Breoghania sp. L-A4: one gene and its partner. The protein of the gene in region 1 interacts with the protein of each later gene in a pairwise test. Links are inferred from orthologs where the notes say so. Each region holds a gene or a part of one and is shown on either strand. Other genes may lie near its edges. The genes, in order: uvrB and uvrA.

Region 1 (6,672 bases):
AGGCGGGCCGTTTTCGGCAATACGGGCAAGCGCTTAGAATTGCTTCACCCGTATGGGCGATACTCTCCGCCAAACTTCCGGTGGAGCCTCTCACGCATGTATCGCGATTCACGACTGTCCAAGCCGGACGTCTTCGCGCCGACCGCCTTCGCGCAACGCAAGGCGCGCTTCGGGCTGCGTCATCTCGTCTATGTGGCGATCTTCACGCTGCTGGCGGCGGGAATCGTCGCCACGGCCTATCTCCTGACGACGATGACGGAACGCGCCGACGTGATCGCGCTGCGCCATGAGAAGGCGCTGGTTCACGAGGCGCTTCTCAACCAGGCGACCCTGCTTGCCCGTGACCAGAGATTTCCCGCCGTCAACGATGAGACGATCCGCCAGGTGCACGGCGGCGCGATCGATCCGGCCTTTGCCCAGGCGTTGGCGGGACAGATGTGGGGTGACTACGACCACGACTGGACGATGATCATCGGTCCCGCGGACGATGTGATGATGGTGGCCGTGGAGGACGAAATCGTGGCTCCGGCCGCCGGCGCCGAGGTGCTCGGCATCGCGCGCGATCTGGTCGAGACCGCCCGCGCCGGCTATTTCGCGGAGCGCCGGCCCACCGCCGGCGGCTACCGGATCAAATACGTCGAAAAGGGCGAACTGGCGCCGATCTTCGCCAGCGACGTGCGGGAGATCGGCGATCGTCCCGCGCTGGTCAGCGCCACGGCGATCATTCCCGAGACCGATGCCGCCCGGCATCCGGAGGGACCTCCGGGCGTCCTTGTCTCGGTGCGGTTTCTCGAGGAAAAGCTGGTCGCCGGCATTGGCGCCACGTTCCTGCTCAAGGGTTTCCACTACGCGCCGGACGAGATCTCGGGCGCCGCCAATGTGCCCGTGGACGTCGGCGCCGCGCAGCCGATCGGCTATTTCGAGTGGGCCAGTTCCGCGCCCGGCACCGCCATCCGCGCGGCCGTGGAGCCGATCGCCGCCGGACTGATGCTGGCGCTCATCGTGCTCGGCACCATCGCCGCGCGCAGGCTGGCGGCCAAGTCCAGGGCGCTGGAGGAAAGCGAGGCGCGCAACCGCCATCTGGCTCTGCACGATTCGCTGACCGGGCTGGTCAACCGCCTGTGTTTCGGCGATGCGCTCGACGCCGCCATGGCCACGTGCCGCAAGCATCCGTGCGCCGTGCTGGCGATCGACCTCGACCGCTTCAAGGCGGTCAACGACACCTATGGCCACGACGCGGGCGATCTGGTGATCCGCGAGGTGGCGGCCCGGTTGCTGACCCTGGTCGGCGAGAGCGGGCTGGTGGCGCGCGTCGGCGGCGACGAGTTTCTCGCGCTGATCACCGGCAACGTCGAGGAAAGCCGGATGCGTTGGTTGTGCGACGCGATCGTCGAAGACGTGGCGCGGCCGATCCCGGTCGGCGCGGGCATCGCCCGGATCGGCGCCAGCATCGGCTGGGCCATCGCCCCGCGCAACGCCGACAACGCCTCGCTGGTCCTGCGCATGGCCGATCAGTCGCTGTACAACGCCAAGGAAAGCGGCCGCAACGTCGCCGTCTTCATCGAGGACCTCTACGACGCCGACACCCCGCCGAGCATCCGCAAGACCGCGTGAGGGCTGGTGACACCCTCCTGTCAGGAGAATGCGGCGGGCGGATACGAATCTCGGCACAAATCGGGAACGCGCTCTTTCCTCCCGCCGCCTTTCCCCCATATTGCCGGAATGGCCAGCGACAGAAAATCCTCCGAGAAATCCGATACCCCTGACACAGTGGAAGGCTTCGGTGAGTCTCCCCAGGCGCCACTGAGCGGCGCGCCGCTCTCCGGCTCGATTTCCGATTGGGCGCAGGAGATCGCGCGGGATGCGGAGACGCCCGCCGCGAAGACACCTGCGGCCAAAAAACCCGCAAAAAAGCCGCGCGCGAAAAAGGTCGAGACGGCCAGCACCCCGCGCGAGAAGGCGGCCGGCGGCATGAACCCCATCGCGGGGCTGGATATTTCGCTGGAGGACGCCGAGGCGCTGCTCGACAAGCAGGTGGCCGAGACCAGGAAGAAGAAGCGTTCCAAGAACGCGCTTCCGGAGCTGTCCGGCGACACCTCGGCGACGGCCACAGTCGCGGCGCTGTCGGCGCTGATCGAGAGCGGCAATCCGCTGCACAAGAACGGCGAGGCCTGGGTGCCGCACCGTCCGCTTCGGCCGGCGAAATCCGAAGGCGGCGTGCCGTTCCGTCTGGTAACGGACTTCGAACCCGCGGGCGACCAGCCCACCGCCATCGAGGAACTGGTGGCCGGCGTCAACGATCAGGAGCAGACGCAGGTGCTGCTCGGCGTCACCGGCTCGGGCAAGACCTACACCATGGCCCAGGTGATCGCCCGCACCCAGCGCCCGGCGCTGATCCTGGCGCCCAACAAGACGCTGGCGGCGCAGCTCTACGGCGAGTTCAAGAGCTTCTTCCCCGACAACGCGGTGGAGTATTTCGTCTCCTACTACGACTATTACCAGCCCGAGGCCTATGTGCCGCGCACCGACACCTTCATCGAGAAGGAATCCACGGTGAACGAGCAGATCGACCGGATGCGCCACTCCGCCACCCGGGCGCTGCTGGAACGCGACGACGTGATCATCGTCGCCTCGGTCTCCTGCATCTACGGTATCGGCTCGGTGGAAACCTACACCGCGATGACATTCGCCATCGAGGTGGGCGAGCGCATCAACCAGCGCCAGCTGCTGGCCGACCTCGTGGCGCTGCAGTACCGGCGCAACGACGCGTCGTTCCAGCGCGGCTCCTTCCGGGTGCGCGGCGACACCATCGAGATCTTTCCCGCCCACTACGAGGACCGCGCCTGGCGCGTCTCGCTGTTCGGCGACGAGATCGATTCCATCACCGAGTTCGATCCGCTGACCGGGCAGAAGTCGGGCGAGCTGAAGTCGGTCAAGGTCTACGCCAATTCGCACTATGTGACGCCCAAGCCGACGCTCAACCAGGCGACGAAATCCATCAAGGCGGAACTCAAGCAGCGGCTCGCCGAGCTCTACGATCACGGCCGCCTGCTGGAGGCGCAGCGGCTGGAGCAGCGCACGCTGTTCGATCTGGAGATGATGGAGGCGACGGGCGCCTGCGCCGGCATCGAGAATTACTCGCGCTATCTGACGGGCCGCGCGCCCGGCGAGCCGCCCCCCACCCTGTTCGAGTATCTGCCGGACAACGCCTTGGTCTTCGCCGACGAGAGCCATGTGACGATCCCGCAGATCGGCGGCATGTACCGCGGCGACTTTCGGCGCAAGGCGACGCTGGCGGAATACGGCTTCCGGCTGCCCTCGTGCATGGACAACCGGCCGCTGCGCTTCGAGGAATGGGACGCCATGCGGCCGCAGTCGGTCTGCGTCTCGGCCACGCCCGGCGGCTGGGAGATGGAACAGACCGGCGGCGTTTTCGCCGAGCAGGTCATCCGCCCCACTGGCCTCACCGATCCGCCCATCGACATCCGCCCCGCCACCGCCCAGGTCGACGACCTGCTCGGCGAGGTGCGCGCCGTGGCGGCGCAGGGCTACCGCACGCTGGTCACCGTGCTGACCAAGCGCATGGCGGAGGACCTGACCGAATACCTGCACGAGAATGGCGTGCGCGTGCGCTACATGCATTCCGATATCGACACGCTGGAGCGCATCGAGATCCTGCGCGATCTGCGGCTGGGCGCCTTCGACGTGCTGGTCGGCATCAACCTGCTGCGCGAGGGGCTGGATATCCCCGAATGCGGGCTGGTCGCCATTCTCGACGCCGACAAGGAAGGCTTTCTGCGCTCGGAGACCTCGCTGGTGCAGACGATCGGCCGCGCCGCGCGCAACGTCGACGGCCGCGTCATTCTTTACGCGGACAGGATCACCGGCTCGATGGAGCGCGCCATCGGCGAGACCGACCGCCGCCGCGAGAAGCAGGTGGCCTACAATCTCGAGCACGGGATAACGCCGGAATCGATCAAGAAGAACATCGGCGACATTCTCGGCTCGGTCTACGAGCGCGACCACGTCACGGTGGACGCCGGCTTCGCCGAAGCGCCGCTCGTCGGCCACAACCTCAAGGCGCATATCGAGGATCTGGAAAAGCGCATGCGCGACGCCGCCGCCAATCTGGAATTCGAGGAGGCGGCGCGGCTGCGCGACGAGGTCAAGCGGCTGCAGGAAACCGAACTGGCGATTTCGGACGATCCGCTGGCCCGCCAGTCCGCCGTCGAGGGCCGCAGCGGCGGCTACAAGGGCGACAGGCAGTTCGCCGGCAACGCCAACGTTCTGGCCTCTTCCAAGGTCCGCAAGAACACGCTGGACGAGATGACCGTGGGCCGCACGGAAGTGCCGCTTGGCACCCCTCCGCGCGGCCGCCCAGGCATCGGCTCGGACGATTCCAGGTCAAACGCCAAGCGCGGCCGCCCCGGCAAAAGCGGGCGTCCGGGGCGGTAGCGCCAAAAGCCGCGCCACGTATTCAATGTCATCCCGGCCCGCGTGCACCGCAGGTGCATCGCGAGAGCCGGGACCCAGCGACCATCTGCGCGAAGCGCACCTTTCGCGCGGCCAGCGCCCTTCGCGAGAAGCGCTCCACGACGGCCACGTCCTGAGGAGCGAACGCAGTTCGCGTCTCGAAGGACGGGCTCCGCGCGTGCGGCCCATCCTTGCTGACGGCACTGGCGCGCCTCCTCGGGGTGAGTTCGGCCGGAGTTCGGGCCCCCAATCACCTCTCCCATGGGGAGAGGTCGGGCGGCACGCCCGGGTGAGGGGCAGGGCTCTCCGTATCCCCGTGAGCGAAAAACCCCTCACCCCAGCCCTCTCCCTGAGGGAGAGGGGGCGGATGCGGCGCATCTCGGGAGCTGTTGTTGGAGTCGCCAAACCTTCCGCGTCATCCCGTGCGCGGCGCGGCACGTGAGTGCTGCTCCGCAGACGCGGGACCCGCGATCTCTCCGCGCGGGAGCGCCGTCGGGGATCCGCAGATCCGCTTGGCCTCGGCCCTTCGCCACCATCGCCCGCGCCGAACCAGATCGATATGGGCCCCGGATCAAGTCCAGCATGTCGGGCCGGACGCGAATTGTCTTCACCTCTCCCATGGGGAGAGGTCGGCGCGGAGCGTCCCGGTGAGCGGAGCAGCGCCTTCCGTACTTCCAGGACATCGAAACTCCTCACCCAGCCCTTCCTCCTGGGAGAGGGAGCTTCTCTCAGCGTGCGGCGGGATTCGGGTTCTCCTGCTGCTACTTCAGATCGAGGACGAACCGGACCCTCTGGCTGACCATGTTCCGTTCGCTGGCGTTGAAGGTGTGGCGTGCGCGGACTTCGAAAGCGTCGCCGCCCTTGTAGCGTCCCTTCGCCCTGAAGTAGACGTAGAGCGCCTTGAACGACTTGCCGAAGCACTTCTTGCCCTTGCGAGTTTCGCGCTTGGGTTCGATCCGCAGGCTCACTGTGCCGTGCTTCGGCTGGCGCAGCACGGAGTGTCCTCGGATCGCGACGTCGGCGCAGGTGTCCTGATTATAGGCGTAGAAGCTCCACAGCCGGCCGCTGTAGCCCGCCGGCACGTCGAGACGGATCGTCTCGGCTCGCGCTATGCCGGCGCTGCTGGCGACCAGGAGCAACGCGATTGTCGCGCCGCGAATGGACGTTCGTGATGCGGTCATCGTCCCCCCTCTCGTGATCGCCCGGTCCGTGGGAAAGTGCCGATTGCCTTCCTTCCGTAGCGTCCCGTTCTGTGACTTTGGCCAGAACGGGAAGGAGTATCAAGCGAAAACCAGCGCCGCGCGACCGCCCCTGGCCGCAGGCGCGTCAGTCGCATTAACCCGTTCGGGTGTCGCCCGCCGTGACCTCGCCGGTAGCGACGGGCGGCCCGTTTCAGGTCTCCAGTCGGGAGAGGTCGGGCGGCACGCTCCGGTGAGGGGCGGCGCTGTTGATTTTGGCGGATTTCTCAAAGCCTTCGGTGTCATCCCGGACGCGCTGCGGCATGAAATGACGCCGCGCAGATCTGGGACCTATTCCGTGATGTTTCGGTGCGGGGATGCCATCATGGTTCTGCATGGAGCCGCACGCGTCACAACCGCCTCCCGCGCCGAACCAGATCGGTATGGACCCCAGATCAAGTCCGGGGTGACTGTGGAGGGATGCTCGCGGTCAATCACCTCTCCCATGGGGAGAGGTCGCGCCGCAGGCGCGGGTGAGGGGTTCAGAACCCTCCGTATCCCCGTGAGCGAAAAAACCCTCACCCCAACCCTCTCCCCATGGGAGAGGGGGCGGATACGGCACGTCTTGGCGAGCGGCGCGGACTGCGGGTAGCCTTGGGTGCATTCGTTGGGGGAACTGTTGTGCCCGATATGCTGCCCTTCGCGCGCCGATTGCGGCGCAGCCAGACCGAGGCGGAAGCGCGGCTATGGCATCGGCTGCGCAACCGCCAGCTCGGAGGCTGGAAGTTTCGGCGTCAGGTGCCCGTGGATCGCTTTGTTGCGGACTTTCTGTGCGAGGACGCGCGGCTGATCGTGGAGCTGGATGGCGGGCAGCATGCCGAGCGCCTCGCCGAGGATGCGGAGCGCACGGCTGTGCTCGAAGCATGCGGCTATCGGGTCGCGCGTTACTGGAATCCGGAAATTTTTGATAACATCGACGGCGTGCTCGAGGACATTCTGGCGCACCTCGAAAAACGGTGAA
Region 2 (6,849 bases), 2.2 Mb from region 1 along the record:
GCCCGGAGCACTCTGGCCACCCTGGCCGCCCTGACCGCCGCCATACTGGCCGCCCTGGTTCATCGGCGCGGACTGGCCGAAGTCGCCGCCGCCCTGACTGCCCTGGCCGACCCGTCCGCCGGAGCTGTAATCACCGCCGCCCTCACCCTGGGCGCGCCCGTCAAGCATGGTCAGCGTCGAGTTGAAGCCCTGCAGCACAACTTCCGTGGAATATTTGTCCTGGCCGCTCTGGTCCTGCCATTTGCGGGTCTGCAGCTGGCCCTCGAGATAGACCTTCGAACCCTTGCGCAGATACTGCTCGGCGACCTTGCACAGGCCCTCGTTGAAGATCACCACACGATGCCACTCGGTGCGCTCGCGGCGCTCACCGGTGTTCTTGTCGCGCCAGCTGTCCGAGGTGGCGACACTCAGATTGGCGATCGGACGGCCATCCTGTGTGCGGCGGATTTCCGGATCGGCGCCCAGATTGCCGACCAGAATGACCTTGTTTACGCTGCCAGCCATGTCTGAACTCCCGTCTCAAATCTTTGGGCGACCCTAACGCTTTTGCGGCGCGAACATCGCAAAACCATCCGGTTTTCCACAATAGGCTCCACAATACCGCAAGCCGCCACCGCGCCGCAGGATCAAAACGCGGACATGTTCGCATTTTGTTCCCATCAATGCAAGCAGCGCCTTAGCCGCCCCTTCCGCCGCAACACGGGCGCGGAGGCCTATTCCGCCATGGCGACGAGATCCGGCCAGACCTGCGTCGAGAGAAGCTGGCAATAGATGCCGGCCATCAGACCGTCGTTGCGCAGGCCGAGATAGGCCTCATCGGGCAGTTCCTGCAGGCGGCGCTCGTCGATGACGAAATAATCGGCGATGCGGACGGTTTCACCGTCCTTCAGGGTGAATTGCGCCTGGTTGGAAACCAGCAGGTCCAGCTCCTTGAGCCGGGCGACGAACGTGTCCGTGGCCCCGGCCTGGCGCTGGAAGGTGGCGCAGAACTCCAGCGCCTTTTCCGTCTGCTCGCTCGGCTTGCCGTCGACGAACAGCGGGACCTCACCACCGTCGCGCAACCGCGGGCACGCACTGTCAATGCAGAGCGCGAAATTGTCGCCGCTGTTCTCGCGCACCAGAATATAGGGGTAGCGGCGCACATAACCCGGCACATAGGTGGACGGTTTCCAGCGCCCGTCCGCGCCGACGAACAGATTCTGCTGCTGGCGCAGCCCCACCATCGCCACCGGCTGCGGCACATCGCGCCCAACGAAAACAATGGGATAGGTCCGGCAGGCGGCGGGGAACTCCGCCAGCGTGATGGGGATCGCCTGGGTCGCGGCGGCGAAGCTCATGTCATCGCTGCTATCCAGCCCCAGCGCGCCGTGCCGGTCCGGGTTCAGCGCTTCGGGCGCGGAGTAGAACAGCGGCATCATCGCCCCGCCCTGCGCGGCAGCCGCGGCGCTGCCCGCGCCATTGCCCTCAGCCGGCGTTTCGACGGGATCATCGGTCATAAGCGGTCCCTTGAGACAGGTCTTTCATGGCGGCACTATTGCAAAGATCCAAAGGGATTAGAACAAAAAGGCGCACTCGCCCACAGACTCTTTGCCCGTGTATCAGGCGATCCGGCGGCCCGGACAGGCTTGGCAGGCGGCACGACGCCGCCACGCAATCAGGACAAGCAGCCGGCGCCGATGCCTTGCAGAACCGGTCCGAAACGTCGCGAATTTCATTCAGATCGCTGCGGAATCGGCCCTGTTTCGGGGGGGTGTTTCGATGGATTTGAAGTGTTTTCGAGAAGAATCCGGCCCGATCCCGCTGCGGGGTTCTCCCCACGGAATTTGGGCGGACCATCCCGCGCATTTGCTCTTGTTCTCTTTTTGTACTTCTATAATATTGAGTCTGACAGCGCCTTGATTGACCCGTATAACCTCCCACTTGATGCCACGGGCCTCAAGGGGCATCAGACCGCAGCCAGTTCGCGCGCCGCCCATCCCGGCCCACCGGATCCATCGGGGGCCGCGCTCGAGCGCCACCACGCATTGTTCAGGACCCGGACGCGCCGGGCCCGCGAGGAAGTTTTCATGCCGGATACCAAGCCGCCGGAAGCCACATCCGACGCCGTTACCACCACCGTCGCCACCAGGATCGACGCCACGCGGTTCATCTCGGTGCGCGGCGCGCGCGAGCACAACCTCAAGAACGTCGATCTCGACATCCCGCGCGACAAGCTGGTGGTGATGACCGGGCTGTCCGGTTCCGGCAAATCCTCGCTGGCGTTCGACACGATCTACGCCGAGGGCCAGCGCCGCTACGTCGAAAGCCTCTCGGCCTACGCGCGCCAGTTCCTGGAAATGATGCAGAAGCCCGACGTCGACCAGATCGACGGGCTGTCGCCGGCGATTTCCATCGAGCAGAAGACCACCTCGAAGAACCCGCGCTCCACGGTGGGCACGGTGACCGAGATCTACGACTACATGCGGCTGCTGTTCGCGCGCGCCGGCGTGCCCTATTCGCCGGCGACAGGCCTGCCGATCGAGAGCCAGACGGTGAGCCAGATGGTCGACCGGATCATGGCGCTGGAGGAAGGCACGCGGCTCTATCTGCTGGCGCCGATGATCCGCGGGCGCAAGGGCGAATACCGCAAGGAACTCGCCGAGCTGATGAAGAAGGGCTTCCAGCGCATCAAGCTCGATGGCGTCTTCACCGAGATCAACGAAGCGCCGGCGCTGGACAAGAAGCTCAAGCACGACATCGACGTGGTCGTCGACCGCATCGTGGTGCGGCCCGACATCGCCTCGAGGCTTGCGGATTCTCTGGAGACCGCGCTGCAGCTTGCCGACGGTATCGCGGTGGCGGAATTCGCCGACAAGCCGCTGGAGGCGGCGGCCGAGGGCGCGGTGCTGCAGAACCGCAACGAGACGCACGAGCGGATGCTGTTTTCGGAAAAATTCGCCTGCCCCGTCTCCGGCTTCACGATTTCCGAAATCGAACCGCGGCTGTTCTCCTTCAACAATCCCTTCGGCGCCTGCCCGACCTGCGACGGACTGGGCACGACGCTGAAGTTCGAGGGCGATCTGGTCGTGCCCGACGGCACACTCACCTTGCGCGGCGGCGCGGTGCTGCCCTGGGCCAAGACCGGCTCCACCTCGCCCTATTACGCGCAGACGCTGGAGGCGCTGTGCCGCCACTTCAAGGGGTCGATGAACACGCCGTGGGACGATCTGCCCGAAGGCCTGCGCGATTGCATCCTGCATGGCTCGGGCGACGAGGAGATCACCTTCACCTATGACGACGGCGTGCGCAGCTACCAGACGCAGAAGCCGTTCGAGGGCGTGGTCGGCAACATCGAGCGGCGCTGGCGGGAGACCGACAGCAACTGGGTGCGCGAGGAGCTGTCGCGCTACCAGTCCGACAGCCCCTGCCCGGCCTGCAGCGGCTTCCGGCTGAAGCCCGAGGCGCTGGCGGTGAAGATCGACGGCAAGCACATATCGCAAGCCTCGCAGATGTCGATCCGCCACGCGCGCGACTGGTTCGAGCATGTGCCCGACACGCTCAATGAGAAGCAGAATGCCATCGCCGCGCGGATTCTCAAGGAGATCCGCGAGCGGCTGCAGTTCCTCAACGACGTCGGGCTGGAATATCTCACCCTGTCGCGCAATTCCGGCACGCTGTCGGGCGGCGAGAGCCAGCGCATCCGGCTGGCCTCGCAAATCGGCTCGGGGCTGACCGGCGTGCTCTATGTGCTCGACGAGCCCTCGATCGGGTTGCACCAGCGCGACAACGCGCGGCTGCTGGTGACGCTCAAGCACCTGCGCGATCTCGGCAACACCGTGATCGTGGTGGAGCACGACGAGGACGCGGTGCTGGCGGCGGATTATGTGGTGGACGTGGGCCCCGGCGCGGGCGTGCACGGCGGCCACATCATCGCCCACGGCACGCCGGCCGACATCATGGCCAGCGAGGCCTCGCTGACGGGGCAGTATCTTTCGGGCACGCGGCAGATCCCGGTGCCGGAAAAGCGCAGAAAAATCTCCAAGACGCGGCAGCTCAAGGTGATCGGCGCCACCGGCAACAACCTGCAAAACGTCTCCGCCGGCATCCCGCTGGGCACGTTTTCCTGCGTCACGGGGGTTTCGGGCGGCGGCAAGTCGACCCTGCTGATCGACACGCTGTACCGCGGGGTCGCGCGCAAGCTCAACGGCGCGCGCGCCCATCCCGCGCCGCACGAACGCATCGACGGGCTGGAGTATCTCGACAAGGTCATCGACATCGACCAGTCGCCCATCGGACGCACGCCGCGCTCCAATCCGGCCACCTACACCGGCGCCTTCACGCCGATCCGCGACTGGTTCGCGGGGCTTCCCGAGGCGAAGCTGCGCGGTTACGCGCCGGGGCGGTTTTCCTTCAACGTCAAGGGCGGCCGCTGCGAAGCCTGCCAGGGCGACGGCGTCATCAAGATCGAGATGCATTTCCTGCCCGACGTCTATGTCACCTGCGACGTATGCAAGGGCAAGCGCTACAACCGCGAGACGCTGGAAGTGCAGTTCAAGGGCAAGTCGATCGCCGACGTGCTGGACATGACGGTGGAGGAAGGCGCGGAATTCTTCTCCGCCGTGCCCTCCGTGCGCGACAAGCTCAAGACGCTGCACCGGGTGGGGCTGGACTACATCAAGATCGGCCAGCAGGCGACGACGCTGTCGGGCGGCGAGGCGCAGCGGGTGAAACTCGCCAAGGAGCTGTCGAAGCGCTCCACCGGCCGCACGCTCTATATTCTCGACGAGCCGACGACGGGGCTGCACTACCACGACGTGGCGAAACTGCTCGAGGTGCTGCACGAGCTGGTCGACCAGGGCAACACCGTGATCGTCATCGAGCACAATCTCGAGGTCATCAAGACGGCGGACTGGATCGTCGACCTGGGCCCCGAGGGCGGCGACGGCGGCGGCGAGATCGTCGCCGAGGGCACGCCCGAGGACATCGTCAAGGTTGCGCGCAGCTACACGGGGCAGTTCCTCAAGGAGCTGCTGGAGCGCCGGCCGCAACGGCGGATGACCGCGGCGGAGTAGCCCGGGCGGCGGTTGGGGCCGCGCTGCAGGTCTCAAGAAACAGGCGCCCTGCGGGCGAATCCCTCCTGGATCCCGGATCACGTGATGCGGTCTCGCCGCACACGGTCCGGGATGACGTAGAGAGTTGAAGATCCACAGCGGCCGTTGCGCCTGTCGCGTCTTGTCTCTGAGGCTTGTCCAAGACAATCTTGCCCCACAAGCCCTCATCAGGCTTCAACCCTCCGCGTCATTCCGGACCGAGCACGCGCAGCGTGTCGAGAGATCCGGAATCCAGGAGGAAAGAGCCCGGAGGGCGCTATTCTTCTTTTCCAGCACCGCGCTCTTGCCTCCGATATCCGCATATTTCACGATGAGCCATGGCCTATGTCTACATCATGGCGTCGGGGCGCAACGGGACGTTCTATGTGGGCGTGACGACGGATCTGTCGCGGCGCGGCTTTGAACATTCCTCCAAGCAAACGGACGGATTTACGGCGCGCCACGGCGTCTCCAAGCTCGTCTGGGCTGAGAGGTTTGACAGCGTCACCGATGCCATCGCACGGGAGAAACAACTGAAAAAATGGAAGCGCGCCTGGAAGCTCGCGCTGATCGAGGAGGCAAACCCGGACTGGCGGGATCTCTTCGAATTCGGTCTGGAATGAGCGTGGGCGGACGATTGAGAAGAACACTGCGCCGTGCGGGCGCGTTCCTCCTGGATCCCGGATCGCGTGATGCGGCCTGCCGCACACGGTCCGGGATGACGTAGAGAGTTGAAGATCCACAGCGGCGGGTGCGCCTGTCGCCATCGCATCGGCCGCCAGCTCATGGCCCACCGTCCCCGTCTTTCCCGCGTCATCATCCCTCCTCCGCCGTCATCACCCGGCGAAGTCCGGGTGATCCACTCTGTGTGCGGCACGGTTTGAGCTTTTGTGGACAATCCAATGCCGCTCCGCGATGCGCCATACGCCTGCCGCACGCGGGATTGGATACCCCGGACTTCGCCGGGGTATGACGCCGACGGGCTCGAGCCCGCGTCAAATATGACGAATGCCTCACTGGGAATGCGGAAACGGATGCGGGCCTAATGGTCGCGCGTTACAGCCCTGGCCATGTGGACCGGATGTGACGGCGGGCAGTGCGAGAAGAAACACGCGCCATGCGGGCGAGTCTCTCCGCGACATTCCGGAGCAAGCACGCGCAAGCTTGTTGAGAGAACCGGAAAGCAGGAGAAACGCGCCAGAAAGGCTCCTATTTTTGGCATCGCGAGGCCCTTGAAAGCCGCGCTCAATCAACATGTTACGCACGGTTTTCCGCCATTATTGTGCACTGCACATGCTGCTCTGCACAAATTGCATGGCTGCTTTGCAGCATTGGCTCTCCACAAACCGGATGCCCTCGCCTACTTATCGATCATCGAGACAACGCGCCGCACCGCAAACAACGCGAAGCTGCTGGCGCCCAAGAGTAGAAGTTCTGGAGCAAGACAATGATCAACTCGATCACGCGCAAGTACCACAGCTGGAAGAAATACCGCGAGACCTACGACGAGCTCGCCCGTCTTTCCAACCGCGAGCTGCACGATCTCGGCATCGGCCGCTCGGACATCGAATTCGTGGCCCGCAAGACGGCCCGCTAAGTTTCGTGCCCTTGAAATAATCTCCTCCCTTATTTCAAGGACACATCCCGAAGGGGCTACCTCCTCCCAGCCCCCAAGGACCCCGACGAGGCACCCTCCTCCCAGCCTCCTAGGAAAAAAGACGCCCACCGGTACCTCCTCCCGCCGGTGGGCGTGTTTTCCCTAAGTCGGGCACGCACAATC

The links.
Region 2: the proteins of uvrB (region 1) and uvrA interact in binary tests that used the Escherichia coli proteins (3 or more experiments, as listed by UniProt). The link is inferred for Breoghania sp. L-A4 from one-to-one orthologs.

What each region holds. Positions count from the first base shown.
Region 1 is NZ_CP031841.1:4,668,142-4,674,813, forward strand. The notes cover bases 1,356-4,655. They hold uvrB (excinuclease ABC subunit UvrB), read left to right. Parts: upstream 1,356-1,722; coding sequence 1,723-4,455; downstream 4,456-4,655. Other genes in these bases: D1F64_RS21345 (diguanylate cyclase), read left to right, coding at 1,356-1,614. Outside these bases: more of D1F64_RS21345, read left to right, coding at 97-1,355; D1F64_RS21355 (hypothetical protein), read right to left, coding at 5,235-5,654; D1F64_RS21360 (endonuclease domain-containing protein), read left to right, coding at 6,342-6,671. UniProt on the Escherichia coli protein: The UvrABC repair system catalyzes the recognition and processing of DNA lesions. A damage recognition complex composed of 2 UvrA and 2 UvrB subunits scans DNA for abnormalities.
Region 2 is NZ_CP031841.1:2,470,419-2,477,267, reverse strand. What follows is about bases 1,775-5,251. They hold uvrA (excinuclease ABC subunit UvrA), read left to right. Parts: upstream 1,775-2,129; coding sequence 2,130-5,051; downstream 5,052-5,251. In the rest of the region: D1F64_RS11385 (single-stranded DNA-binding protein), read right to left, coding at 1-504; D1F64_RS11380 (SapC family protein), read right to left, coding at 714-1,496; D1F64_RS11370 (GIY-YIG nuclease family protein), read left to right, coding at 5,408-5,692; D1F64_RS11365 (DUF1127 domain-containing protein), read left to right, coding at 6,517-6,666. UniProt on the Escherichia coli protein: The UvrABC repair system catalyzes the recognition and processing of DNA lesions. UvrA is an ATPase and a DNA-binding protein. A damage recognition complex composed of 2 UvrA and 2 UvrB subunits scans DNA for abnormalities.